Regions from separate parts of the Brevibacillus sp. AF8 genome, predicted to be linked through region 1. Evidence: predicted binding sites of a transcription regulator. Region 1 holds the regulator's gene; each other region holds the start of a gene.
The links. Region 1 encodes CtsR, which represses protease genes until heat stress. Its sites were predicted from a motif close to ATGGTCAATAAAGGTCAAACA; they were not measured.

Region 1 (7,703 bases):
CTATACCATCCATCCTTCATGGATTAATCATCATATCAACTATTACTTCATCGGCCATGAGCAACTGTATTACCTGTTAGACGTTTATCGACAGGATCATCAAAAATTCATTCCGATGGGCATTCCCATCATGAAAAAATTCAGCTTGCCATTGGACGCCGATTTGATTCGGCAAAAGCTGGGCCTCGCTCCTGGACAAAAGAGCATTATTCTTTCGGGGGGCGGATTGGGTCTCGGCTCGATGGAAAAGGTATTAGATGGGTTAGAAGAGATTAACATTCCTCTGAAAACCTTTGTGTTAACAGGGACAAACGACAAGCTGTACAATAAAGTGACAAATCGTACGTATCGCCATGAAGTCGTTCCGCTAAAATTCATCAATAACTTCCACGAATACTTGGAGACTGCTGATTTAATTGTCACCAAATCAGGCGGACTTACATCAGCTGAAGTAATGAGTAAACGGGTACCCATGATTGTTTACAACCCTCTGCCTGGACAGGAAGAGAGGAACAGCCACTTTTTGCTCAATAATGGATGTGCAGTGCACGCGAATCTATCCGAGCAGTTGATTTACTTTATCGATGAACTATTGCATAGCCCGTCCAAGGTGGAATATATGCGCAGAATGGGACAGAAAATCTCAAAGCCAGATGCTGCACAACGAATTACTGAGTTTATCATGGATGATATGAATATGCTGCCAGGGAAAATAGAATAGCTGCCTAGCCAGACAAAATGGAGGAACCCATGACTGTACCATTCGCGATATTATTTGATATGGATGGCACGTTACTGCAAACTGAAAAGCTGTCGACCCCGGCATTTATCCGAACGTTTGACCAGCTTCGTCAAAAAGGGCTATGGCAAGGAGAAACCCCTGACGAAAGTGAACTGATCAATGTACTGGGAATGACGATCGAGCAGATCTGGGACAAATTGCTACCGGGCGCGAGTGAGGAAGCCATTCACTCAGCAGACGCCTTTTTGCTAGACAATGAAATCCAGTTACTCAAAGAACGAGTGACTGAGCTATACCCGGATGTAAAATCAACCTTAGAAAAGCTGCATGAAAAAGGATTTGCATTGTTTGTAGCAAGCAATGGGCAGGAAGAATATATCGATGCCATTTGTCAGGAATACGAGTTAAAGCCGCTGATGACCGACCTGTACTCCGCTGGCCGTTTCCGTACGCATTCCAAAAATGATCTGGTTGCAAAATTGTTGTCTGATTACAAAATTGGGCAAGCCATCATGGTAGGAGATCGTCACTCCGATGTGGAAGCAGGCAAAACAAACGGTTTATTTACCATTGGATGCGACTTTGGCTTTGCCAAACCAGGCGAGCTTGATGGGGCAGATATCATCATTACCAGCTTCTCACAGCTACTAAATCATTTGCCAGCAATCGACACCAATACGCAAAAACAGGCATAAACCATTCCTCAGGGAGTGGTTTTTTTGTTGATCATGTCCAAGTTTCAAGCGACCCTCTTTTGCCCACACTAGAATGTGTAAGGGACACTTGCGGGCACGCACTAAACCCATTATAATTAAAGTCAAAGATAGTCAAAGTCAATAGGTACCTCATAAGAACATACACAGAGGAATAGGAGGCGATGACTTGCGTAACATCTCGGACATCATTGAACATCACTTGAAAAGCATCATTACAAACAGTCCCAATGGATCGATCGAGATTCAGCGTAGTGAGCTTGCCGACCATTTTCAATGTGTGCCGTCTCAGATCAATTACGTCATCAATACGCGCTTTACCGTTCAAAAAGGCTACATCGTAGAGAGTAAGCGCGGGGGCGGCGGGTATATTCGCATACGCAAGGTGCAGATTGTCAGCAAAGCACGCTTGCAAGAATTGCTAACAGAAGAACTGATTGGTGAGAGCATCAGTCAAAGCGTGGGAAATGCGATCGTAGAAAGACTATTTGAGGAAGGATTAGTCAACATCAGAGAAGCCACCTTGATGAAAATCGCTACCTCGAGAAACGTATTGACCTTAGAAGCTGAATTGCGGGATCGTTTGCGGGCAAATATTTTAAAGCAGATGATCGCAGCAATCTTGTTGAAGTAAAAGGAGGTATGATGATATGAACTGTGAGGAATGCGGAAAACGACCGGCGACACTTCATTTGACGAAAATCGTCAATGGCGAAAAAACCGAATACCATATTTGCGAGCAGTGTGCTCATGAAAAAGGGGACGTCTTTACCGGCTTTCACAACTTCAGCATCAACAATCTCCTGTCAGGACTTTTAAAATTTGATCCCATGCAAAAGAATGGACGCGAAACGGCAACGAATAAGCCGCTTCAATGCGAAACATGTGGACTCACATATGCTCAATTTAGTAAAAGTGGCCGATTTGGCTGTAGTGATTGCTACACCTTTTTGGGAGATCGGCTGGACCCACTTTTCCGCCGGATTCATGGAAACACACAGCATAGTGGAAAAGTACCAGAGCGCACCGGTGGCAAACTGAAGATCCGTAAAGAGCTGGAGCAACTAAAGCAAGCGCTGCAAAGTCATGTCGCCAGTGAAGAGTTCGAGAAGGCAGCAGAAATGCGTGATCGAATTCGAGCATTGGAACAAAAAATGGCCCAATCGTAGCAAGGGAGGTTAGCTGGTTATGTCCCAAAAGCAGTTTATGCAAAACCCGTGGAGCAATTGGATGAAAGGAGAAGGTCCTGATTCCGACATTGTCATTAGTACACGGCTGCGTATCGCCCGTAACCTGCGCCAGCACCCCTTTCCGTTATTGGCAACGGACTCGCAGGGCGAGGAAGTCGTCAGAAAGGTAACGGAAGTAAGCGATTCGGAGGCAATGCGCAAACGGCATCAGCTCCAGGCTATCCATATGGATCAAATTAACCCGTTAGAAAAACGCGTGCTCGTAGAAAAGCATCTAATTAGCCCCCATCTGGCAGAGGAATCTCGCAAAGGTGCCGTATTACTTCGGGAAGATGAGTCTGTCAGCATTATGGTTAATGAAGAAGATCACATTCGAATACAGGTACTATTACCCGGGTTTCGTTTGAACGAGGCATGGGAAATAGGTACGAAGATAGACGACATTTTTGAGAAAAACTTGAACTACGCGTTCGACGAAACACGTGGATATCTTACAAGTTGCCCAACCAATGTGGGTACGGGAATTCGTGCATCCGTGATGCTGCACTTGCCCGCTCTGGTGATGACGCAGCAGATCAGCAGAATTTTACAGGCGATTAATCAAGTTGGTCTGGTCGTTAGAGGAATTTACGGAGAGGGCAGCGAAGCTCTAGGGAATCTTTTTCAGTTATCCAATCAGGTCACACTGGGGATGTCTGAGTCCGATATCCTTTCCAATCTCTACGGTGTAGCCAGACAGATTATTGAGCAAGAGCGTGTGGCACGTACGTACTTGCTGGAGCATACACGGGTTTCTTTGGAGGATCGGATTTTTCGGTCGTTTGGCATCTTGATGTATGCTCGCACGGTAGAGTCCAAAGAAGCGGCTCAGCGCCTGTCCGATGTCCGTCTGGGGATTGATCTTGGCATCATTCCAAACGTGTCTCCGCTGGTCCTAAACGAACTGTTGGTCACGACACAGCCAGGGTTTTTACAACACCACGCTGGTCAAAAGCTCACTCCGGACCAACGCGACGAAAGAAGGGCAAGGTTGATCCGCGAGCGTCTGCGCGTAGTAGAATCGCAAGAGTAATGGTATCACGCAATTGTTAACCATATAGAGAAAAAACACGGTTATACGGAGGTGTACGATATGATGTTTGGACGTTTTACAGAACGAGCACAAAAAGTACTGGCGCTTGCCCTGGAAGAGGCGGTTCGTCTCGGGCACAAAGATATTGGGACAGAGCATGTGCTACTGGGACTCATTCGAGAAGGCGAAGGGATTGCTGCAAAGGCACTGCAATCACTTGGGCTTGGCCTCGATAAAATCCAGAGTGAAGTGGAGTCGTTAATCGGGCGAGGAACAGAGCAGTCCGGTAGTAATTACACACCAAACTATACACCTCGCGCCAAAAAGGTCATTGAACTGTCGATGGACGAAGCTCGCAAACTGGGTCATACCTATGTGGGGACTGAACATATTCTGCTTGGCTTGATCCGTGAAGGAGAAGGCATTGCTGCAAGAATCATGAACAATTTGGGCGTTAGCCTGAACAAGGCACGTCAACAGGTGCTTCAGCTGCTTGGCAGCTCGGAAATGATGGCATCTCATCAACCGTCTGGAGGGAATCCAGCTGCGAATACGCCGACACTGGACGGCTTGGCTCGGGATCTGACTGCAATTGCTCGTGATGGCGGGCTGGACCCAGTCATCGGTCGCCAAAAAGAAATCGAGCGTGTGATCCAAGTACTTAGCAGACGCACCAAGAACAACCCTGTTTTGATTGGGGAGCCTGGCGTCGGGAAAACAGCTATCGCAGAAGGTCTTGCCCAAAAAATCGTGAACAACGAAATTCCGGAGACCCTTCGTGATAAGCGCGTCATGACCCTCGATATGGGAACTGTTGTTGCGGGAACCAAATATCGCGGTGAGTTCGAGGATCGTCTGAAAAAAATCATGGACGAAATTCGCCAAGCAGGAAACATCATCCTGTTTATTGATGAGCTGCACACCTTGATTGGTGCCGGTGGAGCAGAAGGCGCAATTGATGCCTCCAACATTTTGAAGCCTGCTCTGGCACGTGGCGAGCTACAGTGCGTAGGTGCTACTACGCTGGATGAATATCGCAAGTACATCGAAAAAGACGCAGCACTGGAGCGTCGTTTCCAACCGATTCAGGTTGATGAACCGACAGCGGAGGATGCTATTCGTATCCTGCATGGCCTACGTGATCGTTACGAAGCCCACCATCGCGTCAAAATTACCGATGAAGCAATTGAGCAGGCAGTAAAACTGTCTGACCGCTATATTACGGAACGCTTCCTGCCTGACAAGGCCATCGACTTGGTTGACGAGGCGGCATCCAAAGTTCGCTTGCAATCCTTTACGGTTCCACCCAACCTCAAAGAGCTGGAGGGACGTTTGGAAGAGGTACGCAAGGAAAAAGACGCTGCCGTACAATCACAAGAGTTCGAGGAAGCAGCAGCCCTTCGCGATCAGGAGCAAAAACTGCGTGAAGAGCTGGATAAAACGAAAAAAGACTGGAAAGAGCGCCAAGGCCAGCTGAACATGGAGGTTACGCCAGAAGACATCGCGCAAGTAGTGGCGAGCTGGACGGGTATTCCTGTGTTGAAGCTGAAGGAAGAAGAAACAGAGCGCTTGCTGAAGATGGAAGAGATTTTGCACGATCGTGTCATTGGCCAAGATGAAGCAGTCAAATCCATCTCGCGTGCGATCCGCCGTGCCCGTGCTGGCTTGAAAGACCCAAAACGCCCGATCGGCTCGTTTATCTTCCTGGGACCTACCGGTGTTGGTAAAACTGAATTGGCTCGTGCTGTGGCGGAGACACTTTTCGGTGACGAGGATGCCATGATCCGTGTGGATATGTCTGAGTACATGGAGAAGCATTCCACCGCTCGCTTGGTAGGTGCCCCTCCTGGCTACGTAGGCTTTGACGAAGGCGGCCAGCTAACCGAAAAAGTTCGTCGCAAGCCTTACTCCGTCATTTTGCTGGACGAAATCGAGAAAGCTCACCCAGACGTATTCAACATCCTCTTGCAAGTATTGGATGATGGCCGTCTGACAGACTCCAAGGGGCGTACCGTCGATTTCCGCAACACGGTTGTCATCATGACTTCCAACGTCGGAGCCAGCATGATCAAGAAAAATACAACGCTTGGCTTCACGACCAACGATTCGGAAAGAAAGTATCAGGACATGAAGGACAAAGTCATGGATGAGCTGAAGAAGAGCTTCCGTCCTGAGTTCCTGAACCGTATCGATGAAGTAATCGTGTTCCACTCTTTGGAGCAAGAGCACATCGAGCAAATCGTATCGCTCATGACAGAAGAGCTGCGTAAACGTTTGAAAGAGCAAGACATTGATTTCCAATTGACTGAAGAAGCCAAGAAAGTACTGGCAAAAGAAGGCTTTGATCCGGCCTATGGTGCACGCCCTCTGCGTCGTGCTATCCAGCGCCACATCGAGGATAATTTGTCTGAGGAATTGCTCAAGGGTACGATCAGTAAAGGCGATACCGTCAATATCGAAGCCGAAGAAGGCAAGCTGGTAGTCAAGCGCCTCGAAAAAACGAAATCGTAAGCTGTTGAAACGTAATAGAATGCCTCCTGATTCAGGAGGTATTCTTTTTTTGGGTGCGTAATTATGATAAAAGTAGAGAAATTAAATCCAAGTGAGGGTGCGATTATGTCAAAGTATAAAACGAAATACGCGTGTCAAGAATGTGGCTATGAATCGCCAAAATGGATGGGGAAATGTCCAGGATGCAGCAGCTGGAACACGTTGGTAGAGGAAGTGACGGTAAAAAATGCCCATCGTCACGAAGGGCTGAGCGGAGGCCAGCGCCAATCTGCGATTCCATTAACCCAGGTAGCCAGTGAAGAAGAGCCACGGATGGATACGACGATTGGAGAATTGAATCGTGTTCTAGGTGGAGGGCTTGTTCCGGGTTCACTCATTTTGGTGGGGGGAGATCCCGGAATCGGAAAGTCGACCTTGCTTTTGCAGACTTCTTTTGCCTTGGCTCATCAAGGGGCGAAGGTTCTCTATGTATCGGGAGAGGAGTCGGCAAAACAAATCAAAATTCGCGCGGATCGACTTCATTTGCAAACGCCGCCGATGTTTGTATTGGCAGAAAATGATTTGGATTTGATCGAACAGCATATTAATCAAGTAGACCCGGATGTGCTGATTATTGACTCGATCCAGACCGTGTTTCACCCGACGATCCAATCGGCTGCGGGGAGCGTCGCACAAGTGCGCGAGGCTACTGCTCAATTGATGCGAATTGCAAAAGGAAAAGGGATCGGTACCTTCATTGTCGGTCACGTAACCAAGGAAGGTTCTATCGCTGGTCCGCGTATGCTTGAGCACATGGTGGATGCTGTTCTCTATTTTGAAGGGGAGCGCCATAATACGTTTCGAATTTTGCGCGCCGTCAAAAACCGTTTTGGTTCGACAAACGAAATCGGTATTTTCGAAATGAAGGATCGCGGCTTGGAGGAAGTGGCGAATCCATCTGAGATATTTTTGGCAGAGCGTCCATTTGGCGTTGCGGGTTCCACGGTCGTAGCCAGTATGGAGGGCACACGTCCCGTTTTGGTTGAGCTGCAAGCTCTCGTTGCCCCGACCAGCTTTGTAACCCCACGGAGAACGGCAACAGGGGTCGACCATCAGCGTGTGGCGATGATTATGGCAGTGTTGGAAAAGCGCATGGGCATGATGCTGCAAAATCAGGATGCATATGTAAACGTAGCAGGTGGGGTCAGACTGGATGAGCCAGCAGTTGATTTGGCGATTGCCGTAAGCATTGCAAGCAGCTTCCGTGACCACGCTACCAATCCGCATGATGTTGTTATCGGAGAAATTGGCTTGACTGGTGAGGTGCGCGGTGTCTCTCGTATTGAGCAACGAGTACGAGAAGCACATAAATTGGGCTTTAAGCGTGTCATCATACCAGAGAAAAACATCCGCGGTCTGGATGCCCCAGCAGATATTCAAGTAATTGGTGTGAGCAATATTGCCGATGCGTTGAACGAGGTGATAAGGAGGTAGGA
Region 2 (7,703 bases), on a different contig from region 1:
TTGACCACTTTCATCATTTGCTGGCGACCAAAGAACCAAAGATATGCGAATTCCGTTTCCAGACGAAAAATAAAAAATGGATCGTTCTCGAATCAAAGGGTGCCCCCATCCTGACGAAAACGGGAGATTGTGATGGCTTTATCATCGTATCGCGGGATATTACAGAACGGCGGCATAACGAGGAACTATTACGAAAGGCTGAGAAGCTGTCTGTGATTGGCGAGCTAGCTGCTGGAATCGCCCATGAGATTCGCAATCCGCTCACATCTTTGAAGGGCTTTATCCAATTTCTTTATCCGAGCATGAAAGATAACCAGCAATACGCCGATATCATGCTCTCTGAACTGGACCGGATCAATTTTATTGTGAGTGAATTGCTAGTCTTGGCAAAGCCACATAGCATTCAAATCAAGCCTCTTCCGCTCATCCCATTGCTGGAAAACGTGTTGGTACTTTTGAGGTCGGAAGCCAATTTGAAAAACATCGATTTCCGTACCGCATTTGCTTACCATCCGATCATTGCGGGAGAAGAAAACCAGCTCAAACAGGTCTTTATCAACATCATTAAAAATGCCATCGAAGCGATTGACGGACATGGTGAGATTCATATTGCCACCGCCTTAAAAGACAATCATCAAGTACTCATTACACTCACAGATACTGGCTGTGGAATCTCTGAAGAAATGATTCACAAGCTGGGCGCCCCCTTTTTCACGACAAAAGAAAACGGAACTGGCCTCGGCCTCATGATCAGCAGCAAAATCATGAAAGACCACAATGGCAGCTTGGAAATTAAAAGCAGGGAGCACGAAGGTACAGTGGTAGAAATAACACTGCCGATTGTACAGGGCCAAATTGGGTCATCCTAGAAGGGTGTACATCTCATCATCAGTGGAGGTGCCCTATGGATTTCTCCAAAATGAGCACGGGTGAGTTCGTGGCCAAAATTCGCGAATCCCAGGCGAAAAACCTGCGAAGCAGACAGCATCAGGGCTACGGTCATCCCGAAAAACGTTTGCCTAGCAAGCAAGGTATTTAACAAGCAAAAGCCCTCCCGTTGAGCTCCTTTGGCTAAAACGGGTGGGCTTTTGTCATTGTTATTGTGGATCCTGTTTATTCAGGTTACGATCTCTTTCGGACTTTTGCTTTTGGGTGCCCTGCGTCTTGCTGCTGTGTCCTTGATTGCCGCCATTCTTCGTATTTCGATTGTTTGACATCAGAATCCCTTCCTTTTCATTCTGGTATTCATGCCAAACGTAGTATGTCCCAAATGGCTTGTTCATAATGAAGATTACTTCGCTTCACCCATAAATACTTTCTTGCCGTCCTCATACTTGTACACGTATACGGAAGCAAAGTCGTTGTCGCCTTTTTCATTGAATGTTACGTTAACGAATTTGCCTTTGTAATCTTTGGTTTTGTGAACAGCTTCCAGCACTTGTTCACGAGTTGGCTTTTTGCCGCCGTTTGCTTTGATCGCTTCTTCCAAACCGTTCAGCATAACACCCATGGAGTCATAACCAAACGAAGTGAAGATCCCTACTTTGTTGCCAGTCGCGCTCTCGAAGTCTGTAATCCATTTCTTGCCGTCTTCGGTAGCACCAATATCGCCAACAGTAGAAGTAAAGACTACATTATTGGCATTTTCCGCACCAGCAATTTTCACCATGTCAGCGGAGTCATAGCCATCGCCACCCATGAAGACACCTTTGAATCCTTTTTCACGTGCTTGCTTCACGATGATTCCTGCATCAGAGTAGTATCCACCGAAGTAGATCATCTCTGGATTTTTCGCGAGGATTTGGGTGATAATCGCACTATAATCCTTCTCGCCTGCTGTTACCCCTTCATAGCCGAGAACTTGTACGCCGTCTTTTTCAAATTGCTTTTTCACTTCTTCCGCAAGACCTTGTCCATATGCAGCCTTGTCATGCATAACGAATGCTGTTTTTACATTCAACTGATTTTTGGCAAAAATAGCAGCCTTGGAGCCTTGTTGATCATCACGCGCACAAATGCGGTGTACGATCTTCTTGCCTTGCTCAGTCAAATCTGATCCCGTTGCGGAAGGAGATACCATCACGAGCTTCTCTTGCTCGTATTGCGCTGCTGCTGTGATGGAAGCACCTGTTGTAGCATGGCCAACTACTCCGACTACATCAGGATTGGAAATCAACATTTGTGCGACTGCTACCCCTTGTTTTGGGTCAGCTTGGTCGTCTTGCGCGGACAATTGAACGTCAAAGCCAAGTGCTTTGAATGCCTCTGCCTTTTCTTTCAATGCATATTCAGCACCAGCTTTTGCTGTGCTTCCGTAATCGGAGTACTGCCCAGACATCGGACCAACTACAGCAACGACGAGCTTCTCAGTAGCGCCACTTGCACCGCCCGTGCTTCCTCCGCTATTATTGCTTGGCTGTGGTGTCGCGCTTTGTCCACCAGTCCCCGTACCTCCGCCGCAGCCCGCGAGCAATGTGCTCAGAGCAAATGTTGCAGCCAGTATCGACAATGATTTCTGTTTTTTCATTGCAAAACATCCCCCTCTTTATTTATGAGCAAACTATGAATCACAATCTTATTGTAGGATATTTTAGAAAATTTGCAATAGAAATGATTAAAAGAAGAATCAATCAAAAAAACCTCTATCGCTGTCTGCTAATAGAGGCGTATACGCGTATTATTGAGGAAAATAGCCACTTCTACGCATAGAAGTGGCTATCTTGATGGGAAGTATCCCATTGATTATTAGGAATTAATTGGAATGCTCAGTTTGTAAGTGAGCGTTTTTGCATCGTATTCTACTTTTGCACCCAATTCTTGGGCAATGAATACGAGGGGCACGAGCACTGCTCCGGTCACTGGACGTGGCGGATTTGCTACACTGGTTTCTTTGCCGTTTTTATAAGCAAAGTTTTGGTTTTCGTACATACGCAGAGCGTACTTGTTGTCTTTGGCAACCAACAGAGATTTGGTCGTGCTATCCCATGCTGCACTACCACCCAAAGCAATCGCCAATGTGCTCGCATTTACATACGCAACACCATTTTCAGTAACGATTTCTTGTGGGAATGGGAACTCCTTGCCGTTTAGCTGAACTTTGATTTTTTGTTGCTGTACAGGAGCAGGAGCAGTTTGGGCGAAAGCAGCCGTTGCCGCTACACTTCCTGTTAGAAGAGCCGCTGTCAGCATCATTGTCGAAAACTTGCGAAGCATAATAAACACCCCTCAAATATCATGAAATGAATTCCAATTTTGTAAGGTTCGACACGAATCAACTTTTTCCTTCTTTTTTATCCCATACATTTCCTATGTAATTCTCTCGCCAAACATGACAAGACTAGGAAAAAAATAAATATCCCACGAACAAATGTTTTTGTGCACAACCTGTGCATAACATTGTGGATAACTTTCGAAAGTGAGGCTTGCCATGGCAGGGGAACGTTTTTTTCTCATCTATCAAGAGGCCAGTGACGAAGAATGCTTATTGACCATTGAACCATACAAAGATCAACAGGAGCTGGCGGAAGCCATCAATCAGCTGCAAGCCAAACAAGTCGATGAATATACGATCATCAAGGGAAAAAAGATGAAAGCCACGCTGAAACTCGCCGTCGATTTAACCGAGGCCGATGAGAATTCCAAGGAATGAATGTTTTCTTTTTCGAGTAGGTTTAGACAGAGGGAAATTGGCAAACATGGTAGTGAGGGAGCGCACTTATGTGTTTGACCTTCATTGACCTTTTGTGTATGATATTGTTACAAAGAGAGGAGGAAGACTAGATGCATATGAATTTAATTCCAACCGTCATTGAACAGACGAACCGCGGGGAACGTGCTTACGACATTTATTCCCGCCTGCTCAAAGACCGCATCATCTTTCTGGGAACCCCAATCAACGACACCGTAGCCAATATCGTTGTGGCACAGTTGTTGTTCCTTCAGGCGGAAGATCCGGAGAAAGACATTCACTTGTACATAAACAGCCCAGGCGGTTCTATTACTGCTGGTATGGCAATTTACGATACTATGCACTTCATCAAGCCTGATGTATCCACCATTTGTATCGGAATGGCTGCTTCCATGGGAGCATTCCTGCTGGCTGCTGGGGCAAAAGGCAAGCGCTTTGCTCTGCCAAACAGTGAAGTCATGATCCACCAACCATTGGGTGGTGCACAAGGACAAGCGAGCGACATTGAGATTGCCGCAAAACGTATTTTGAAGATGCGTGATCACCTGAACACCATCTTGGCTGAACGCACAGGACAGCCTTTGGAGCGCATCCAAAAGGATACCGATCGTGACAACTTCCTCTCTGCCGCTGAAGCAGTAGAGTACGGATTGATTGACAAGGTCATCACTTCCGAACCGTCTTCGAAAAAATAAGAGATAGGTAGTAAAAAAAGAAGCACTCGTGCCTGGATTTCAGGCCGAGTGTTTTTTGTATGCCGAGCAAACCCCAAGAGGCTTCCCCTTGGTTTGCTCGGCTTTTTTCATGGATCATTGTGATACTTCCATTAACTGACTGACATAGACTGTTCGGCTATGTCCTGGATTTTTTTCCTCATGCACACGTGCTGTTGACGTTTTTTCGTCTACAGCATCGATCCAAACGGCTTGTCCTTCGTACTCTACCTTGATGTGGTCGTCGGATTTCATGATGGCTTGTGCTCTCGTTACATTCATATGTGACTGACTCCCTCTATTGATCATCGTCAAGAGCTTGCTTGGCTGAAGTATCACCTGTCATCGTGTCTACAGTCGTTTCTTCAATCAGGCCATTTTGGTCGGAAATAACTCCGCCCCCCAGTCCCTCATTCACCATTCGATCAATGTCCATGTCATAACAATCGCGGCCTTCGTAACACTTATCACGGTTACTCATGTCTCATTTCCTCCTTCATGCAATCTACATAGGTTAGAAATGCCCTGCCCGAAGTGAATTGATACATTTTCATCAAGACGACCAACAAAAAAAGACACCTCCCTTTACGGGAAAAGTGTCTCTCGTGACTCTATTCTTCCTTGCTTACCAGATTCGTAAGGCTGGTGACTGCCTGGGAGGCATCCGGCCCTTCTGCCAAAATGGTAATTTCCGTTCCAGAGCTGATTGCGAGGCTCATGATACCCATGATGCTTTTCGCATTGACCTTCTTGTTGCCTTTTTCTACAAATACTTCCGATGCAAAACGGTTAGCTTCCTGTACGAAAAAGGCTGCTGGACGGGCTTGCAAACCGGTCTTTAACTGAACCACGACCTGCTGTTGAACCATGAATGGACCTCCTTACTTGTAGACTATTATCCTTTAGTATAACATGCATCTACATCGAAATATTTTGTTTTTCTCGTATTTTGTCAGCGATTTCGTTAATTTTTCGCAAGCGGTGGTTAATGCCCGATTTGCTTACTACTCCGCTTGGCACCATCTCGCCCAATTCTTTCAAATTGATGTCAGGATGAGCCACTCGAAGCTCCGCGACCTCTCGCAAACGTTTTGGCAAATTCTCCAATCCCATCTCTTGATCGATGAGCTGGATATTCTCCATTTGTCTAGTAGCTGCATTCACCGTTTTGTTTATGTTGGCGATTTCACAATTGTGTAAACGGTTTACGGAGTTCCGCATGTCCTTTACGATTCGGACGTCCTCGAAATACAAAAGCGCCTGATGAGCCCCTATCAAGCTCAAAAACTCTGTAATCTTTTCGCCTTCTTTAATATAGAGAACATACCCTTTTTTCCGCTCGATGCACTTGGCATTTAGTTTATATCGATTGGCGATTTTGGTCAACGCTTCGCAAAAATCCTGATAGGAAGTGAAAATCTCCAGATGATAGCTGGATGCCTCTGGATGATTCACAGATCCCCCCGCCAAAAAAGCCCCCCGCAAATAAGCAGCGCGGCAACAGGACTTCTTCACGATCTCAGGAGCGATTCCCGGGATAAACGACAGGCTTTGATCCATGATGCCCAAGTTTTGCAAGATCTCATTGGCCTTATTCGGAATACGCACAATGTAGACGTTGTTCTTTTTCAAACGCATTTTTTTGCGAACCAGCAATTCAGCGTGTATCTGAAACAACCTCTTGATTAACGTGTAAATGCGTCGGGCAATCGCCGCGTTCTCTGTCGTCACATCCAGCACCAGTCGTCCGGCTCCAAACTGCAGACTTCCATTCATTCGAATCAAGGCTGAGAGCTCTGCCTTGCTGCAGCAATCGGCACCCTCCGTCATGGTAAGTTCTTTTTTGGTATGCGCGGCGAATGACATCGACTTCACTACTCCTTCTCTATCTTCAGCACCTTCCGTCTTCGTTTGACGAGTGACACAACCTGCTTGCTGACAGCATGTGCATCATGACGTAGGTATCCATCCTCAAATGTGACTAACGGCTTCGCCACCACGTGGAGACCGAGTTGGCGCAATCGCTTTAGGTCACATCGGACGGGAGCTGCTCCTTTTTCCGCGTATTTGTCCAATACATGGGCAGGCAGCTCGGCTGAATTGACAATGATCGTATCCAGAAATGGTCTATCTACATGTTCATACATGACATTCACGTGCTTGGATGCAGAAAAACCGTCTGTCTCTCCCGGTTGTGTCATGACGTTACAAATGTAGATTTTCGGGGCTTGTGCGTGTGTAATCGCTTCAAATAGCCCGCGTACTAATAAATTGGGCAGGATGCTCGTGTACAAGCTGCCAGGCCCAATCAAAATGGCATCCGCGTCGGCAATCGCCATCAGGGCTTCGCTCAGAGGAACAGCGTCCTCTGGATCAAGAAACACCCGCTTGATTTCTTTGCCAGTCAACGGTATTTGGGATTCTCCGATTACGAGAGATCCATCTGTCATTTCCGCTTTCAACTGAATCGATTGCGTGGAAGCTGGCAATACATCTCCACGCACTGCCAAAACTCCGCTTAATGTTTTGACTGCGGTGACAAAATCTCCAGTGATTTCGTTCATCGCTGCAAGTAATAGATTTCCCAAATTATGCCCTGCTAATCCCGTGCCTGTGGAAAAACGATATTGCATGACTTTTTCCATCAACGGCTCTGTATCGGCCAGAGCAGTCAAGACGTTTCGAATGTCGCCAGGTGGAAGCATATCCATTTCTTCTCGCAAACGTCCAGAGCTTCCCCCATCGTCTGCTACCGTAACAATCGCTGTGATATGCACCGGCTCGTGCTTCAAACCGCGTAGAAGGACGGACAGACCCGTTCCTCCCCCAATAACGACTACCCGTAATGGCCTTGACTGTAGCCTCCCGACTCCCTTAGTAGGCATATGTCACCTCATTATTTCTAATACATATACCACAGGTGGCTTTTTATATACGCTTCAGTCTTTCCTGCCATCTTATGCTCATTTGTTCTTTTCCATGTCTCGATGACTGACACGGACAGAAAAATCTTTGCCAAAGGTTTCTCCCAAATGTTCTGCAATGGCGACCGAGCGATGCTTGCCACCGGTGCATCCGATTCCTATCACAAGTTGACTTTTTCCTTCCCGCTGGTAATGCGGCAGGGTGTACCCCAAAAAGTCCGTAAGCTTTTCTAAGAATTCTTTTGTGTCCTTGTGCTTCATCACATACTCTGCCACGTCTGGATCACATCCTGTTTTCGGACGCAATTCCTCCACATAATGCGGGTTGGGCAAAAAACGGACATCGAACATCAAGTCAGCGTCTATCGGTGCGCCGTA
Region 3 (7,703 bases), on a different contig from region 1:
GAGAATGGTACCGATACTGCTCCCTGAGCCTGCGCTTACACCCAGCCCCTTCATTGCAAAAATGTACACGACACCTCCGACGGATAAAAGCGTGGACAGCTTTTGCAGCCACGTAGAAGACTCTCCCAAAAAGAATGCCGCCATGATCATGGTAAAAATCGGAACGGTTGCTTGAATAATTCCTGCTTCCGACGAAGTGGTATACACCAGTCCAAACGCCTGAAGGGTAAAGAACAGAATGGGGTACAGCATGGCGAGCGGTATAATCGTGAGCATGTCTTTTGGCTTGATGGACAGCTTGATCCACCCAAACACGATCGGGATGGATGCGGCGATAAATGCCACGGTAAAACGGTGTGCCAAAGTATCAACCGGATTGGTTACAGCAAGTGCCATTTTCAGAAACAAAAACGACAAGCCGGTAATCCCTGCATTCAGTAATGCCGCAAGAATCGCTTTTTGTTGGTCTTTCATCGCATGTATCTCTCCTACTGGGGACTTTTTACAGACGGCCGTCTTAGGTTAATAGTAATGGGGGAGCAATCGTGCTACAATGCAAAAAAGGAGTAACTGTACCGATACAAATTCGGCGTAAGGGAATGTTTTTTGGATGCACAAATATTTGCAGCTTCAAAATGAACTTGAAACGTTGATTGAAAGCCTCTCCTATCGAGACGGAGACCGACTTCCCTCCATTCGGGAGCTCGCCTCTCGCTACCAATGCAGCAAGAGTACTGTTATCCGCACCTTGGATGAGCTCGAAAAGCGTCATCTCATCTACTCGGTCGACCGAAGTGGCTACTACGTCGTGAAAAAGCAAAGGAAGATACAACCCGCAGATACGTCGACAATCGATTTTGCGACCTCTGCTCCCGATCCTGACCTCTTTCCTTACATCGACTTTCAACATTGCATCAATAAAGCGATTGAAACCTATAAAAACGATCTTTTCATATACGGAACCACCCAAGGCTTGCCATCGCTCATTGCTGTCGTTGCCAAGCTGCTTGGGAATCATCAGGTTTTTACGGACCCGGGCAATATTTTCATTACCTCCGGTGTCCAACAAGCTCTATCCTTGCTGTGCAGTCTTCCTTTTCCAAATGGCAAAGAAACGATTCTGATTGAGCAGCCCAGCTACCATCTTTTCATTGAAAGTTTGCAAGTACGCAAGCATCCTGTCGTCGGGATCAAGCGCACTGCCCAAGGAATCGATTTAGAAGAGCTGGAGTCTATTTTCCGCACGGGAGATATCAAGTTTTTCTACACGATGCCTCGCTATCATAGCCCTCTCGGTACGTCGTACAGCCGAAAGGATAAGCAGCGTATTGTGGAGCTTGCCCAGAAGTACGACGTCTATCTCGTGGAAGACGATTACATGGCAGACCTTGAGCATGACAGCAAAGCCGATCCCCTCTTTGCCTATGACCGCTTTTCTCGCACGATTTATGTAAAAAGCTATTCCAAGATTATTTTTCCCGGGCTCCGTCTGGGTGTAGCTGTTATACCGGATGTGCTAAAGGATTCCTTCAACCAACACAAACGACTCATGGATATCGACAGCTCCATGCTATCTCAAGCGGCGCTGGAAATTTACCTAAAAAGTGGAATGTTCGAGCGACACAAGCAAAAAATACGCAGTTCCTATCACCGGCGATCCAACCTGCTGATGGCGTCCTTGAACCATTTTGCGGCGAATGAAGATCATCTGTTCACCTTTCAGCCCCTTGCATACCCAGGGATTCATACGCACATTGTGTTGACCGATTCCATCCCGGTTCCTGCTGTTATCAGCCAGCTCAAAAAACGTTCGATCCTTGTGGATACTGCCGACAAAAATTATTTGGAGGGCTTTCCGCAAGAAAATATGTTGAAGCTGAATGTGTCCTATGCCAAGGAAGCAGTGATTGAGCAAGGGATTGACGTGTTGATGGATGTGTTACGTCGCATGCACCGTTAACCTGTCCGCCTTAAGTCGTAGATCAAATCCGACGAGAGTGCGTTTTTGGACAACAACGAAATCTCGATAATGAAGCTATTGAGTGCATTCAAAAAAACCAAGGCGAACGTGAAGAATTGTTGAGTAACCAGAAAACGATCTACATCGTATTATCAGATAGATACAGGAACATGGTTTACCGTTGCATAGTAAGTGAATCCCAATTCAAAAAAATTCGTTCCAAAGTCAGCCAGTTTGAAGTAGAATCGCATCTATACACATAAAATTTACCTGGTACGATCCGACTCGATTGAGTTGATGACTGGCAGTTAACGATAGAATGACAAAGGAGAAATAGATGTTTCAGAACATTTTAGATTTCTTAATGGAATACGGCTATTTGGGAATGTTCATTCATTCTTTTGCAGACGCAGTCATCTTCCCCGTTCCTGCCTTCTTTCTTCAAGTGCCACTCAGCCTCGTTGATCCTTCGCAGGCATTGTGGATTGCAACGGTAGGCTACATTGCTTGTCTCATAGGGACTCCCGTCGGTTATTTAATCGGTAAAGTACTAGGCAAATCCGTTCTGTACAAAATCCTCAAAAAGGAATGGATTGACTCTGCAACAGAGATGTTTCAAAAGAAGGGCGAAGTCGCGATCTTCATCGGTTCGTTTACACCGATTCCGTTTAAAGTATTTACAATCATGTCGGGTTGCTTGAAATTCCCGTTGTGGAAGTTGATCGGGTATGCCGCAATTGGACGGGCTGTCAAATTTTACGCAGTCGGATTCTTGTTTTATTTTTACGGTAAAATGGCGGAAAATATGGTCCATAACGTTTCTCTCTATATCTTTCTCACCGTGGTGCCGCTCATCTTGATCGGGTTATGGGTGAAGAAAATCGTCGCCAAGCGCCGCCAGCTGAAAATGGAAAGTGCTGGCATCAGAAATGGCATCAATGAGAAAGTCATGAATGAATAAATAAGACGATTTCAAAAAGCAAAGAAACCCCGATCGGGGTTTCTTTTTTTACGACTGTTATCCTTTTTTCACACGAATTACATTATCCTCGACATCAATGACCATAGCTGTCACATTGTCTTCTTCCATCACTAGGTCCGCAATGCCATCCTCGACGTATTGCTGAATCACGCGACGCAATGGACGTGCCCCAAAGGAAGGATTGTAGCCCAGCTCAGCCAGCTTTTCTTTTGCGGCATCTGTCACGCTGATCTCCATTCCTTGCTCAGACAGATTGCCCTTGACATCTTGCAGCAGCAGATCGACGATTTTGACCAAATCCTGTTTTTCCAGATGGGCAAAGGAGATGATCGAGTCGAAGCGGTTCAGGAACTCCGGCTTGAAGTACGCTCCCAGAGAATCCAGCACGGTGACAGGCTCAGGCGCCTGTGCTCCAAAGCCAACGGAGATTTTACGCTCGCTCACACCAGCATTGCTCGTCGCAATGATAACCGTCTCCTTAAAATTCACCGTACGGCCTTGACTGTCTGTCAGACGACCATCCTCCAGAATTTGCAGGAACATGTGCATCACGTCCGGGTGTGCTTTTTCAATCTCATCCAGCAGGATAATGCTGTACGGGTTGCGGCGTACACGCTCTGTCAATTGACCTGCTTCTTCATGACCGACGTAGCCAGGAGGAGAACCGATCAATTTGGATACCGAGTGCTTCTCCATGTACTCGCTCATATCGAGGCGGATCATCGAATCGCGGGTACCAAACAGCTCCTCTGCCAGCGCTTTGGACAGCTCTGTTTTCCCTACGCCAGTCGGACCGACGAACAGGAAGGAAGCAATCGGTCTGTTTTTCGGTTTCAGGCCTGCACGACTGCGTCGAATCGCCTTCGCTACTTGTGTGACTGCCTCGGATTGACCAATAACTTTTGCTTCCAAATGGGCCGCCAGGTTCTTCATTTTCATCTGCTCATCACTTTGCAGCTTGGTTACCGGAATCCCGGTCTTTTGCTCGATCAAGGCTTGGATGTCTGTGACGTCAACCTGGACGCGTTGCTCCGTGCCTTCGATTTGATCCAGCTTCTCTAAAATACCCGCTTCCTCGTCTCTCAAACGGGCAGCTCGTTCGTATGCTTCTTGCTCCGTCGCTTCTTTTTTCTCCTGATTGATTTGCGCCAGCCGCTCATGCAGCTCTGTCGTATCAACCGTCGAGGATCTCAGATTCAAGCGCGAGCCCACTTCATCCATGAGATCAATCGCCTTGTCAGGCAAGAATCGATCCTGGATGTAACGATGGGAGTATTCCACGGAGGCACGGATGACATCATCCGAGTAAGCGACTTGGTGGAATGCTTCGTATTTCGGACGCAATCCTTTTAAAATCTCGATGGCTTGTTCTACGGTTGGTTCCTTGACCATAACTGGCTGCAGGCGGCGCTCCAGAGCAGCGTCTTTTTCAATGACGCGATACTCTTTTAGCGTAGTTGCCCCAATCAATTGCAACTCACCGCGAGCCAGTGCAGGCTTCAGGATGTTCCCTGCATCCATGGAGCCTTCCGCAGAGCCTGCTCCCACCAAGAGATGAATCTCATCCACAAACAGGATGACGTTTTTGCGTTTCTGCAGCTCGGCAATTACTTGCTTCATTTTTTCCTCGAACTGTCCACGTATTCCCGTCCCTGCCACCAGAGAGGCGACATCTAAAATGTACACCTGCTTGTTTTTCAACTTGGTCGGTACTTGCCCTTCCGTAATGCGCAGAGCCAGGCCTTCCGCAATCGCCGTCTTCCCGACGCCTGGCTCCCCGATCAGAACTGGATTGTTTTTGTTACGTCGGTTCAAAATCTCAATCACACGCTCGATTTCTTGTTCGCGTCCAATCACAGGGTCAATCAGTCCGGCACGTGCCGCATCGTTTAGATTACGGCCCAGGTCATCGAGGATGCCTCCACCGCGCTCTGGTGATTGTTGCTGCGGTTGGCCTGAAGACTTGCCTGGATTCACCCGACCTTGGGCAAAGCCTTGCAGGAACTCATCCAGTCCAGAGAAGGAGGAGAAAGGACTAAAGCCCATGCCCACTCCCATTTTATTAGTTAGCTTTGTTTTGCAATCCTGGCACAGATCGTACTTTTGTTGCTGATTTTGTACACGTATATGAACAGTCACAGTTGCTTCACGTTGTTTGCAGATTTCACAATGCATATTCAATCCCCCCAAAAGCTTTGTTTTGGAATTCAGAAGATCTTTGACCTTTTCTGACCTTCGTTGACTTTATTATAGTTTGACCTTCTTTGACTTTCAAGAGGGATTGTATGGTTTTTTAAACTTTGCTCTTTTTCAGGTAGGGAACGATTGAAAGTAACCCGATTACAGCTAAACAAGCACCTACCCACAATGGTGAAACAAGTCCATAGCCACTGCTGATTCCGATCCCACCTAAAGAAGAACCAATGGCAACTCCCAATGTAATAAAGGAAGTATGTACCGTGTTTACCATCGTCCCACTGCCTGCTGTTTTCATAACGCGTGCAATCATGGCCGGATTCATCGCTACGCCCGTCAACCCAATCAGAACAATGGACAGCACTGCGATCCATTTATTTTCGGCACCTACCGCAAACAGAACCAATGCCCCTAGGAGTATGCTTAATCCCGTTACAAGGATTCGCATGGTAAAACGATCGGCAAGTCTGCCAATCACGCTATTTCCGATCACGGTCGCGATACCGTAAAGGGCAAGCAAATACGGGATACTCGCATCCGAAAATGCCGTTACACCGGTAAGAATCGGAGTAAAATAACTAAACGCTGCGAACGTACCACCAATGATCAGCATACTCGTTGCATACGCGGCCCAAAGGTGTGGATTTTGAAAACTGGCAAGCTCATCCTTTCCATTCATCTGGTCTCTTTGTGCAGAGGAAGGGAGCATCCATTGAATCAAGATCCCTGATAATAATACGGCTACCGCAACAGCCCAAAAGCTCATTCTCCAGCCGAAATATTGTGCAATCACGGTTGTCAGAGGGAGCCCGATGACAGTAGCAATCATTAAGCCTGCCAAGACAATCGAAGCAGCCTTTCCCCGTGAATGAGGGGGAACCAAGCTGGCTGAAATACTGACGGAGATACCAAACGCTGCGGATGAAGCGATACCCGTTAGGATACGAGCAAGCATCATCGACTCGTAATTCCAAGCTATTGCCCCTAACGCTTGACCAATAAAGAAGACGGCAACCAAAGAAAGCAGCGCTTGTTTTCGGCGAATATGCAAGAGAGTTGCTGTCAGGACGGGACCTCCTATCACCATTGCCCCCGCATACGCCGTAATGAAATACCCGATGGATGGGATCGACACGCCAAAATCATCGGCAAGTTCATTCATCATCCCAGCCACCATAAATTCAGAAGTCGTCATCGCAAAAATCGCTACCGCTAACAAATAAATAATCGACGGCATTAAGGAACACTCCTTATCTAATTATTGTAACAATCGGTACAAAAATCACTCAAAAAAAGAGCGCATTACGCGCCGAAGATAGATTCTATCGTGCCATTCATGATTTGTTCAGCCAATGTCCGATTCTGTGTGGATGTATTCAACACACGAAAGCCGTAGTAACTGCTTAAAAATAAGCTTGCCAAATCCACCGCAGATCGTTTTTTGGAGATTTCGCCCGTTCGCAAGCCTTCCTCCATCACTTTTTCCATGGTCTGCTTCAGAAGTTCAACATGTCTGGAGACAATTTCTTCAATCTTGGGATCTTCTTTTGCCCGTTCCAATCCCGCATTGATCAGCAAACACCCCTTTGGATTCGTAGATTCAAAGTCTTCCACCAATGCCCAAGCCAAAAAATTTTGCAACCGTTCTTTCACAGAACCCGGACTCTCCAATAATGCCCGCTGTTCACGAAGCCCGGTATCGTGATAGTGTTCCACCACTGCGAGATACAGGTCCTGTTTGCTGCCAAACGTATTGTACAAGCTGCCTTTCCCCAGTCCAGTATCACTGCATAAATCATGTGTAGAACAACCATTGTAGCCTTTTGACCAAAATGTTTTCATAGCCACATCTACGATGGACGCGTAATCAAAATCACGAGGTCTGCCGCGTTTGCTCACCGGAATCCTCCTTTCGTTTCCAACTGTTATGGAAATCTTACACATTTTGTACCGCTCGGTCAACAAATGAACTATCCGCAACTGTAACTACGCATAAAGAAAAAACCTATTTTGAAAATCATTTCTCAAAATAGGCTTGCTCATTGATTATATTCTCTCTAAATCAGTTACTGTTTTTTCGTTTACTTGATCTCCAGTATTCAGCGTCGACTTTGGTTCAAGCAATAATACATGAACCTCTTCCTCTGCAACTGGCATATGCTCTACCCCTTTTGGAACAATGACAAATTCCCCTTCGTTTAACCAAATATCTTTATCCCGAAACTTGATAAGCAGTTTCCCTTTCACTACTAAAAACATTTCATCCTCATTTTCATGCTGATGCCAGACAAACTCTCCTTTTAATTTGACTAGCTTTACATAGGAGTCATTGATTTCTCCTGCAATTTTGGGACTCCAATGCTCATCGAATAACGAAAATTTTTCAGCTAAATTGACCTTTTCCACCATTTTCCCCTCCATTAAAAAGAGTATGCCTGTACTTCATCAAAAGTAGGCAGGGATGGCTGCGCACCATTCCTTGTAACGACAATCGCTGCGACTTTGCTGGCGAAAGTGGCCGCTTCGGTTTCGGTCATTCCTTGTGTGATCCCAACCGCAAAAGCT
Region 4 (7,703 bases), on a different contig from region 1:
GTTTCTGAATCCGGGCAGCTTGCAAATGCCACGCGGCTTTCATGTACCGACATATGCTCTTTTAGAAGAGACAGGAACGAGTCCGACAGAAACTTACATATCAGTGGCGTTTTATGATCATGTAGGCAACCCGGTTTCACAATTGGGAGGGAACTATTCTGTTCGTCGACCAATGAGGTCTTCTTGAAAACTAAAAGATTTGTGCTATACTAGAATGGTTATAATGGCTAGAATATTATCATCCGAGCCTGCGAAGATACCATGGCGCGGCTGGCGATGTTCTGTTGATTCGATTTAGGAGGGGAAGTTTACGTGGCAGCAAATTGGGAAAAGGTAGAGAATAACCAGGGAGTCCTGACGGTTGAAGTAGATGCTACGCAAGTAGACGCAGCATTGGATCAAGCGTTTAAAAAAGTGGTTCAAAAAGTTCAAGTTCCAGGATTCCGCAAAGGAAAAGTACCACGCAAAATGTTCGAATCCCGTTTTGGTGTAGAATCTTTGTACCAAGACGCTCTTGACATTCTGCTTCCAACTGCATACGGACAAGCTGTTCGTGAAGCTGGTATTGAGCCAGTAGATCGTCCAGAAGTAGACGTAACGCAAATGGAACAAGGGAAAAACCTGATCTTCAAAGCGACTGTAACTGTGAAGCCTGAAGTGAAGCTGGGCGACTACAAAGGTCTGTCCATCGAAGATAAAGACTTCTCTGTAACCGAAGAGAGCGTTGACGCTGAACTGAAGCGCATGCAAGAGCGTCATGCTGAGCTCGTAGCAGTAGAAGAGGGTGCCGCACAAACAGGCGATATCGCTGTAATCGATTTCGAAGGCTTCCAAGACGGAGTAGCTTTTGAAGGCGGTAAAGCGGAAGATTATTCTCTGGAACTGGGTTCCGGTACTTTCATCGCAGGGTTCGAAGAGCAACTGGTTGGCCTGAACATCGGCGAAGAAAAAGAAATTACCGTAACTTTCCCTGAAGAGTACCACTCTCCTAACCTCGCTGGTAAAGAAGCGGTATTCCAAGTGAAGCTGAACAGCCTGAAGCGCAAAAACCTGCCTGCTTTGGATGATGAGTTTGCCAAAGACGTGAGCGAGTTCGACACGCTGGAAGAGCTGAAAGCAGACACCAAGAAAAAACTCGAAGAAAAAACTGCGCAAGAAAAAGATCAATATGTTCGTGAGCAGCTCGTTCTGAAAGCAGCTGAAAACGCTGAGATCGATTTGCCAGCAGTAATGGTTGAGCATGAATTGGATCAAATGGTAAATGAATTTGGTCAACGTCTGCAATACCAAGGCATGACGCTGGAACTGTACTACCAGTTCTCCGGAATGGATGAGAGCCAACTGCGTGATCAATTGCGTGCAGACGCAACATCCCGCGTTCGCACTTCCTTGACTTTGGAAGCAATCGGCAAAGCAGAAAACATCGAAGCAACAGAAGAAGACGTAAACGCAGAGCTGGATAAACTGGCTGGCGTATACGGCCGCCCAGCAGATGAGCTGCGCAAAATCTTCTCCGCACAAGATGGCATGGCTGCTCTGTACCGCGATGTGCAAACTCGCAAAACAGTAGATTTGCTGGTTGCAGAAAGCAAAGTAACAGCATAAGCTTAGAAGAACGCATGATTGGTCAGTGGGCAGGCTAACCCTGAGCGCTGGCTGTCAAGACCACAAGGCACGAGTGTATCGTGCCTTGTTTTTCCACCATTGACTTTTTTCGGCAAAGGAGGAAAATACATAATGCTAATCCCAATGGTCATCGAGCAAACAAGCAGGGGAGAGCGCTCCTACGATATTTACTCGCGCCTCCTGAAAGACCGGATTATTCTCTTGGGCACCGAGATTGATGATGAAATCGCCAATCTGGTTGTTGCTCAACTGCTTTTCTTGCAAGCAGAAGATCCGGACAAAGACATATCGCTATACATAAACTCTCCAGGTGGTTCTGTTACAGCCGGAATGGCCATCTATGACACCATGCAGTACATCAAACCGGATGTGTCCACGATTTGTGTGGGCATGGCTGCCAGCATGGGTGCGTTCCTGTTGGCTGCTGGTGCAAAAGGCAAGCGCTTCGCTCTGCCAAATGCCGAAGTCATGATTCACCAACCGCTCGGCGGTGTGCGTGGGCAAGCAGAAGACATCCGTATTCATGCGGAATGGATTATGAAAACGAAGCGCCAGCTGAATGAGATTTTGTCTGAGCGGACAGGTCAGCCTTATGAACGCGTAGAGCAAGATACAGACCGCGATAATTTCATGAGCGCAGAAGAAGCAAAGGCCTACGGATTGATTGACTCTATTATCGAACGCAAAAACTGACCCGTTGTGAGGTGAAGCGCATGTTTAAGTTTAACGACGACAAAGGCCAACTGAAGTGTTCCTTCTGCGGCAAGTCCCAGGAACAGGTGCGCAAGCTGGTAGCTGGTCCTGGTGTTTACATTTGTGACGAATGTATCGAACTGTGCAATGAAATTGTACAGGAAGAACTGGGCACTGAAGAAGAAATCGATATGAAAGAAATTCCAAAGCCAGTGGAAATTCGCAAAATCTTGGACGACTATGTGATCGGTCAAGATATGGCGAAGAAGTCCTTGTCTGTAGCGGTGTACAACCACTACAAACGGATTAATTCCGGGGCGAAGATCGAGGATGTGGAGCTGCAAAAATCCAACATCATGCTGATCGGGCCGACTGGTAGCGGGAAAACGCTGCTCGCGCAAACGTTGGCGCGCATTCTGAATGTGCCTTTCGCGATTGCGGACGCAACTTCTCTGACAGAAGCAGGCTATGTGGGCGAAGACGTTGAAAACATCTTGCTCAAGCTGATTCAGGCTGCCGACTATGATGTGGAGAAGGCTGAAAAAGGAATCATTTACATCGACGAGATTGATAAGGTAGCCCGCAAATCGGAAAACCCATCCATCACGCGTGATGTGTCTGGTGAAGGCGTTCAGCAAGCGCTTTTGAAAATTTTGGAGGGGACCGTTGCGAGTGTTCCACCACAAGGCGGACGCAAGCATCCTCACCAAGAGTTCATCCAAATCGACACGTCGAACATTTTGTTCATCTGCGGTGGTGCATTTGATGGCGTCGAGCAGATTATCAAGCGTCGTTTGGGTAAAAAAGTCATCGGTTTCGGTGCAGACTTCGGCGATGGCGTAAAAGGCGATCTGAAAGCCGGAGAATACCTAAAATACATTTTGCCGGAAGACCTGCTGAAATTCGGTCTGATTCCGGAGTTCGTCGGTCGTTTGCCAGTGCTGGCTACCTTGGAGCCGCTGGATGAGGAGACGCTCGTGCGTATCCTGACAGAGCCGAAAAACTCTTTGGTGAAACAGTACCAAAAACTGCTGAGTCTCGACGGTGTTGAGCTGGAGTTCGATAACGGTGCGCTGCTGCAAATCGCGAAAGAAGCGATTAAGCGCAACACTGGTGCGCGCGGACTGCGTGCGATTATCGAACAAATCATGCTCGATATGATGTATGAGCTTCCTTCCAGAGAAGACGTCAACAAGTGCGTCATTACCGAAGAAACGGTACGCGACAAAGTGAAGCCGCAACTGTTGACCAAAGAGGGACAGGAATTGCACGAAGAAACAGCCTAAGCATCGTCTACACGAACCATCTCGCGATAAGCGAGGTGGTTTTTTTGTTGTTGGTTTACGTCTACGCTTGCGGGGCAATACTACTTGATATCGTTCAAGAGAAGCTTTACATATGCACAAAACGGTCATGAACGTGTTCCTCTCTCTTCGGGGGACAAAAGTTGACCGCAAGCGAAGACGCATGGGAGGGACTGCATATGGACTATACGACATTGGTCATTGCTGTCATTGAAGTGGTTGTTGGTATCGTGATCGGCACCTACTTTTGGAACTTGCTGCGAGCGCAGAGAAACACGAAAACCTCAACCGAAAAGGAATCGCGCAAGGATCTGGATTCCATTCGTAAAATGAGAATGGTTGCATTGACAGAACCTCTGTCAGAAAGAACAAGACCAGCGACTTTGGAAGAAATTGTAGGACAAGAAGATGGGCTTCGTGCGTTGCGTGCCGCCTTGTGTGGTCCCAACCCGCAGCATGTCATTATTTATGGACCACCTGGTGTAGGCAAGACCGCAGCGGCTAGGGTCGTGCTGGAAGAAGCGAAGAAAAATCAGCTATCGCCGTTTTCTTCTGATGCCAAGTTTATTGAAATCGATGCGACGATTGCTCGTTTTGATGAGCGCGGGATTGCTGACCCGTTAATCGGCTCTGTACATGATCCGATCTATCAAGGGGCAGGCTCGCTTGGGCAGGCGGGGATTCCGCAACCAAAGCCAGGTGCAGTGACGAAAGCGCACGGTGGTATGCTTTTTCTTGATGAAATAGGGGAACTTCATCCTATTCAAATGAATAAGTTACTAAAGGTTCTTGAAGACCGCAAAGTCATGTTGGAGAGTGCTTACTACAGCGAGGAAAATAACCAAATTCCTTCGCATATTCATGACGTTTTCAAATACGGTTTGCCCGCCGACTTCCGTCTGGTTGGAGCGACGACGAGGTTGCCAGAAGAACTGCCTGCTGCGCTTCGTTCCCGTTGCCTGGAAATCTTTTTCCGCCCATTGAAGGCTGGGGAAATTGGGAGTATCGTGCGTACAGCTGTTCCTAAAATGAATATGAATATAGAAGACAGCGCTGTTTCCGTGATCGAGCGCTACGCGACCAATGGACGTGAAGCGATCAATACATTGCAAATCGCTGCGGGAATTGCCTTAACGGAAGAACGCGAGGACATCCAGGCTGCCGATGTGGAATGGGTGATGCACAGCAGTCAAAAATCGCCTCGCCCCGAAAAGCAGGTGCATGATGCACCGCAGGTCGGATTGGTCAACGGTCTTGCTGTGTACGGTCCGAACATGGGTAGTGTGATGGAGCTGGAAGTGACTGCTTCACCTACAGCTATTCCGGGTCAAGGTCGAATGGCGATGACAGGAATGGCAGAGGAAGAGGAAATGGGCAGCCGCAACCGGACGATTCGCCGGAAGTCGATGGCAAAAGGCTCGATCGAAAACGTTTTGACTGTATTGAACAGAATGGGCGTCCGTCCGTATGATTATGATCTGCATATCAATTTTCCGGGAGGCATCCCTGTGGATGGGCCTTCTGCGGGCATTACCATTGCCACTGCGATCTACTCGGCGATTGTGAATCAGCCTGTTGATAATTTACTGGCTATGACTGGTGAAGTGAGTATTCATGGGAAGGTAAAGCCAGTTGGGGGTGTAGTCGCAAAGGTGGAGGCTGCTAAACAGGCGGGAGCGACCCGAGTCCTCATTCCCCAGGAAAACTGGCAAAGCATTTTTGCCGACATGAAAGGGATCGAAGTCATTCCGGTCTCTACCGTCTCTGAAGTAATTGAGTTAGCTGTACCGCAAGCTGCCATGCAAGAAGCAGAGGCGACGGGATTTACTTTGCAGATCCCAGCAGAGGATCTCGCTTCCTCTCCGCTATCCCTGTAACAGTCGGGTATGCTCGCGGATTAGACATCGGATTGTGTTTGCGCTACAATGGAAAAAAGCTTCTGCTTGCAAAGAGCCTGAGGCCTTGCCCAGCCTGAAACGAGCTCCACAAAAAATGATTGTGTATGATCTTTTTTGTCTCGTTTTTGGGGCTGGGTGGGCGTTAGAAAAACGGCTTTGAGGGCCGTTTTTGTCTGTTATAGGGCTCTTTGCAAGAGGGTAGATCAACAAGGAGAGGTGCATCCGCTTGGGCGAACGTTCCGGTAAACGAGAATTACCGCTTCTCCCGTTGCGAGGATTGCTTGTTTATCCGACAATGGTACTCCATTTGGACGTTGGACGGGAAAAGTCCATCCGCGCATTGGAGCAAGCCATGGTAGACGATAACAAGATTTTGCTTGCGACACAGGAAGAGGTCCATATAGAAGAGCCAGATGCTGAGCAAATTTACAGTATTGGTACCGTTGCGCGTGTGAAACAAATGCTGAAGCTGCCGAATGGGACAATCCGTGTATTGGTAGAAGGCTTGCAGCGCGCGAAGATCGAGGAGTATCTTCAGCAGGAAGATTATTTCGTCGTGTCGATTACATATTTGCAAGATGAAAAAACAGAGCAAAACGAAGTGGAAGCCTTGATGCGTTCTTTGCTGGGCCACTTTGAGCAGTACATCAAGCTGTCCAAAAAGGTTTCTCCAGAGACGCTAACCTCTGTGCAGGACATTGAGGAACCGGGACGTTTGGCGGATGTGATTGCTTCGCACTTGCCGCTCAAGATGAAGGACAAACAAGAAATTTTGGAGACGACCAACATCAAGGAACGTCTCGAAATTCTTTTGACCATTTTGAACAACGAGCGCGAGGTACTGGAGCTGGAGCGCAAGATCGGCAACCGCGTGAAGAAACAGATGGAGCGCACGCAAAAGGAATATTACCTGCGTGAGCAAATGAAAGCTATCCAAAAAGAGCTGGGCGACAAGGACGGACGCCAGGGCGAAGTAGATGAGCTGCGTGCTCAGCTCGAAAAGTCCGACGCTCCTGAGCGAATCAAAGCGAAGATCGAGAAGGAGCTCGAGCGTCTGGAAAAGATGCCGGCGACTTCTGCGGAAGGCTCGGTTATCCGCACGTATATCGATACCTTGTTTGCGCTGCCGTGGACGAAGACGACAGAGGACAATCTGGACATTCATCATGCGCAGCAAGTACTCGATGAAGATCATTACGGCCTGGATAAACCGAAGGAGCGCGTTTTGGAGTATTTGGCAGTACAAAAGCTGGTAAACTCCATGCGTGGACCAATCCTTTGTCTGGTAGGTCCTCCGGGTGTCGGAAAAACATCTCTGGCCCGTTCCGTAGCGCGTGCAATCGGGCGTGAATTCGTTCGCATTTCCTTGGGTGGAGTACGCGATGAAGCAGAAATTCGCGGTCACCGCCGCACGTATGTAGGTGCTCTCCCAGGACGAATCATCCAAGGAATGAAGCAAGCCGGTACGATTAATCCTGTCTTTTTGCTGGATGAGATCGACAAGCTCGCATCCGATTTCCGCGGAGACCCTGCGTCTGCCCTGCTCGAAGTACTCGATCCAAATCAAAATGATAAATTCAGTGACCACTATATCGAAGAGACCTATGATTTGACGAACGTGATGTTTATTACGACTGCAAACAGTCTCGATACGATTCCACGTCCGCTTTTGGACCGGATGGAAGTCATCTCGATTTCCAGCTATACCGAACTGGAAAAGCTGAACATTTTGCGTGATTACCTCCTGCCGAAGCAAATGCAGGATCACGGTCTGGGCAAAGATAAGTTGAAAATGAACGACGATGCGATGCTGAAGCTCGTTCGTTTGTACACGCGGGAAGCGGGGGTTCGTAACCTCAATCGCGAAGCAGCCAACGTATGCCGCAAAGCTGCCAAGCTGATTGTGGGCGGTGAGAAGAAGCGAGTCGTGGTTACAGCCAAGACGTTGGAGACACTGCTCGGCAAACCGCGCTACCGCTATGGACTGGCGGAGAAAAAAGATCAAGTCGGCTCCGTTACAGGTCTGGCTTGGACACAGGCAGGCGGCGATACGCTGAATGTAGAAGTCAGCATTTTGCCTGGAAAAGGAAAGCTCACCCTGACAGGAAAACTGGGTGACGTCATGAAGGAATCTGCGCAGGCTGCATTCAGCTATATTCGCTCCCGTGCAGATCAGTGGGGA

Region 2: a site for CtsR is predicted at 3,721-3,741, ahead of clpP (ATP-dependent Clp endopeptidase proteolytic subunit ClpP). Genes of this name have one in related genera too.
Region 3: a site for CtsR is predicted at 5,158-5,178, ahead of KB186_RS21260 (ATP-dependent Clp protease ATP-binding subunit). Genes of this name have one in related genera too.
Region 4: a site for CtsR is predicted at 1,692-1,712, ahead of clpP (ATP-dependent Clp endopeptidase proteolytic subunit ClpP). Genes of this name have one in related genera too.

What each region holds. Positions count from the first base shown of each region.
Region 1 covers NZ_JAGQDN010000029.1:678-8,380, forward strand. The annotation lists gene KB186_RS25785 (MGDG synthase family glycosyltransferase) at 1-721, shown strand, start outside; gene KB186_RS25790 (HAD hydrolase-like protein) at 751-1,437, shown strand; gene KB186_RS25795 (CtsR family transcriptional regulator) at 1,625-2,089, shown strand; gene mcsA (protein-arginine kinase activator protein McsA) at 2,106-2,624, shown strand; gene mcsB (protein-arginine kinase McsB) at 2,644-3,717, shown strand; gene KB186_RS25810 (ATP-dependent Clp protease ATP-binding subunit) at 3,778-6,228, shown strand; gene radA (DNA repair protein RadA) at 6,334-7,701, shown strand.
Region 2 covers NZ_JAGQDN010000012.1:170,116-177,818, forward strand. The annotation lists gene KB186_RS16970 (PAS domain-containing sensor histidine kinase) at 1-869, shown strand, start outside; gene KB186_RS16975 (DUF4023 domain-containing protein) at 905-1,039, shown strand; gene KB186_RS16980 (branched-chain amino acid ABC transporter substrate-binding protein) at 1,292-2,527, opposite strand; gene KB186_RS16985 (copper amine oxidase N-terminal domain-containing protein) at 2,746-3,213, opposite strand; gene KB186_RS16990 (hypothetical protein) at 3,428-3,649, shown strand; gene clpP (ATP-dependent Clp endopeptidase proteolytic subunit ClpP) at 3,781-4,383, shown strand; gene KB186_RS17000 (H-type small acid-soluble spore protein) at 4,498-4,683, opposite strand; gene KB186_RS17005 (hypothetical protein) at 4,700-4,882, opposite strand; gene KB186_RS17010 (HPr family phosphocarrier protein) at 5,013-5,270, opposite strand; gene whiA (DNA-binding protein WhiA) at 5,320-6,267, opposite strand; gene KB186_RS17020 (gluconeogenesis factor YvcK family protein) at 6,276-7,286, opposite strand; gene rapZ (RNase adapter RapZ) at 7,365-7,703, opposite strand, start outside.
Region 3 covers NZ_JAGQDN010000019.1:17,404-25,106, forward strand. The annotation lists gene KB186_RS21245 (DMT family transporter) at 1-474, opposite strand, end outside; gene KB186_RS21250 (aminotransferase-like domain-containing protein) at 611-1,960, shown strand; gene KB186_RS21255 (YqaA family protein) at 2,298-2,921, shown strand; gene KB186_RS21260 (ATP-dependent Clp protease ATP-binding subunit) at 2,979-5,117, opposite strand; gene KB186_RS21265 (MFS transporter) at 5,236-6,375, opposite strand; gene KB186_RS21270 (TetR/AcrR family transcriptional regulator) at 6,441-7,037, opposite strand; gene KB186_RS21275 (cupin domain-containing protein) at 7,185-7,547, opposite strand; gene rbsK (ribokinase) at 7,559-7,703, opposite strand, start outside.
Region 4 covers NZ_JAGQDN010000014.1:127,894-135,596, reverse strand. The annotation lists gene KB186_RS18470 (metallophosphoesterase family protein) at 1-187, shown strand, start outside; gene tig (trigger factor) at 313-1,605, shown strand; gene clpP (ATP-dependent Clp endopeptidase proteolytic subunit ClpP) at 1,738-2,319, shown strand; gene clpX (ATP-dependent protease ATP-binding subunit ClpX) at 2,340-3,605, shown strand; gene lonB (ATP-dependent protease LonB) at 3,803-5,500, shown strand; gene lon (endopeptidase La) at 5,748-7,703, shown strand, end outside.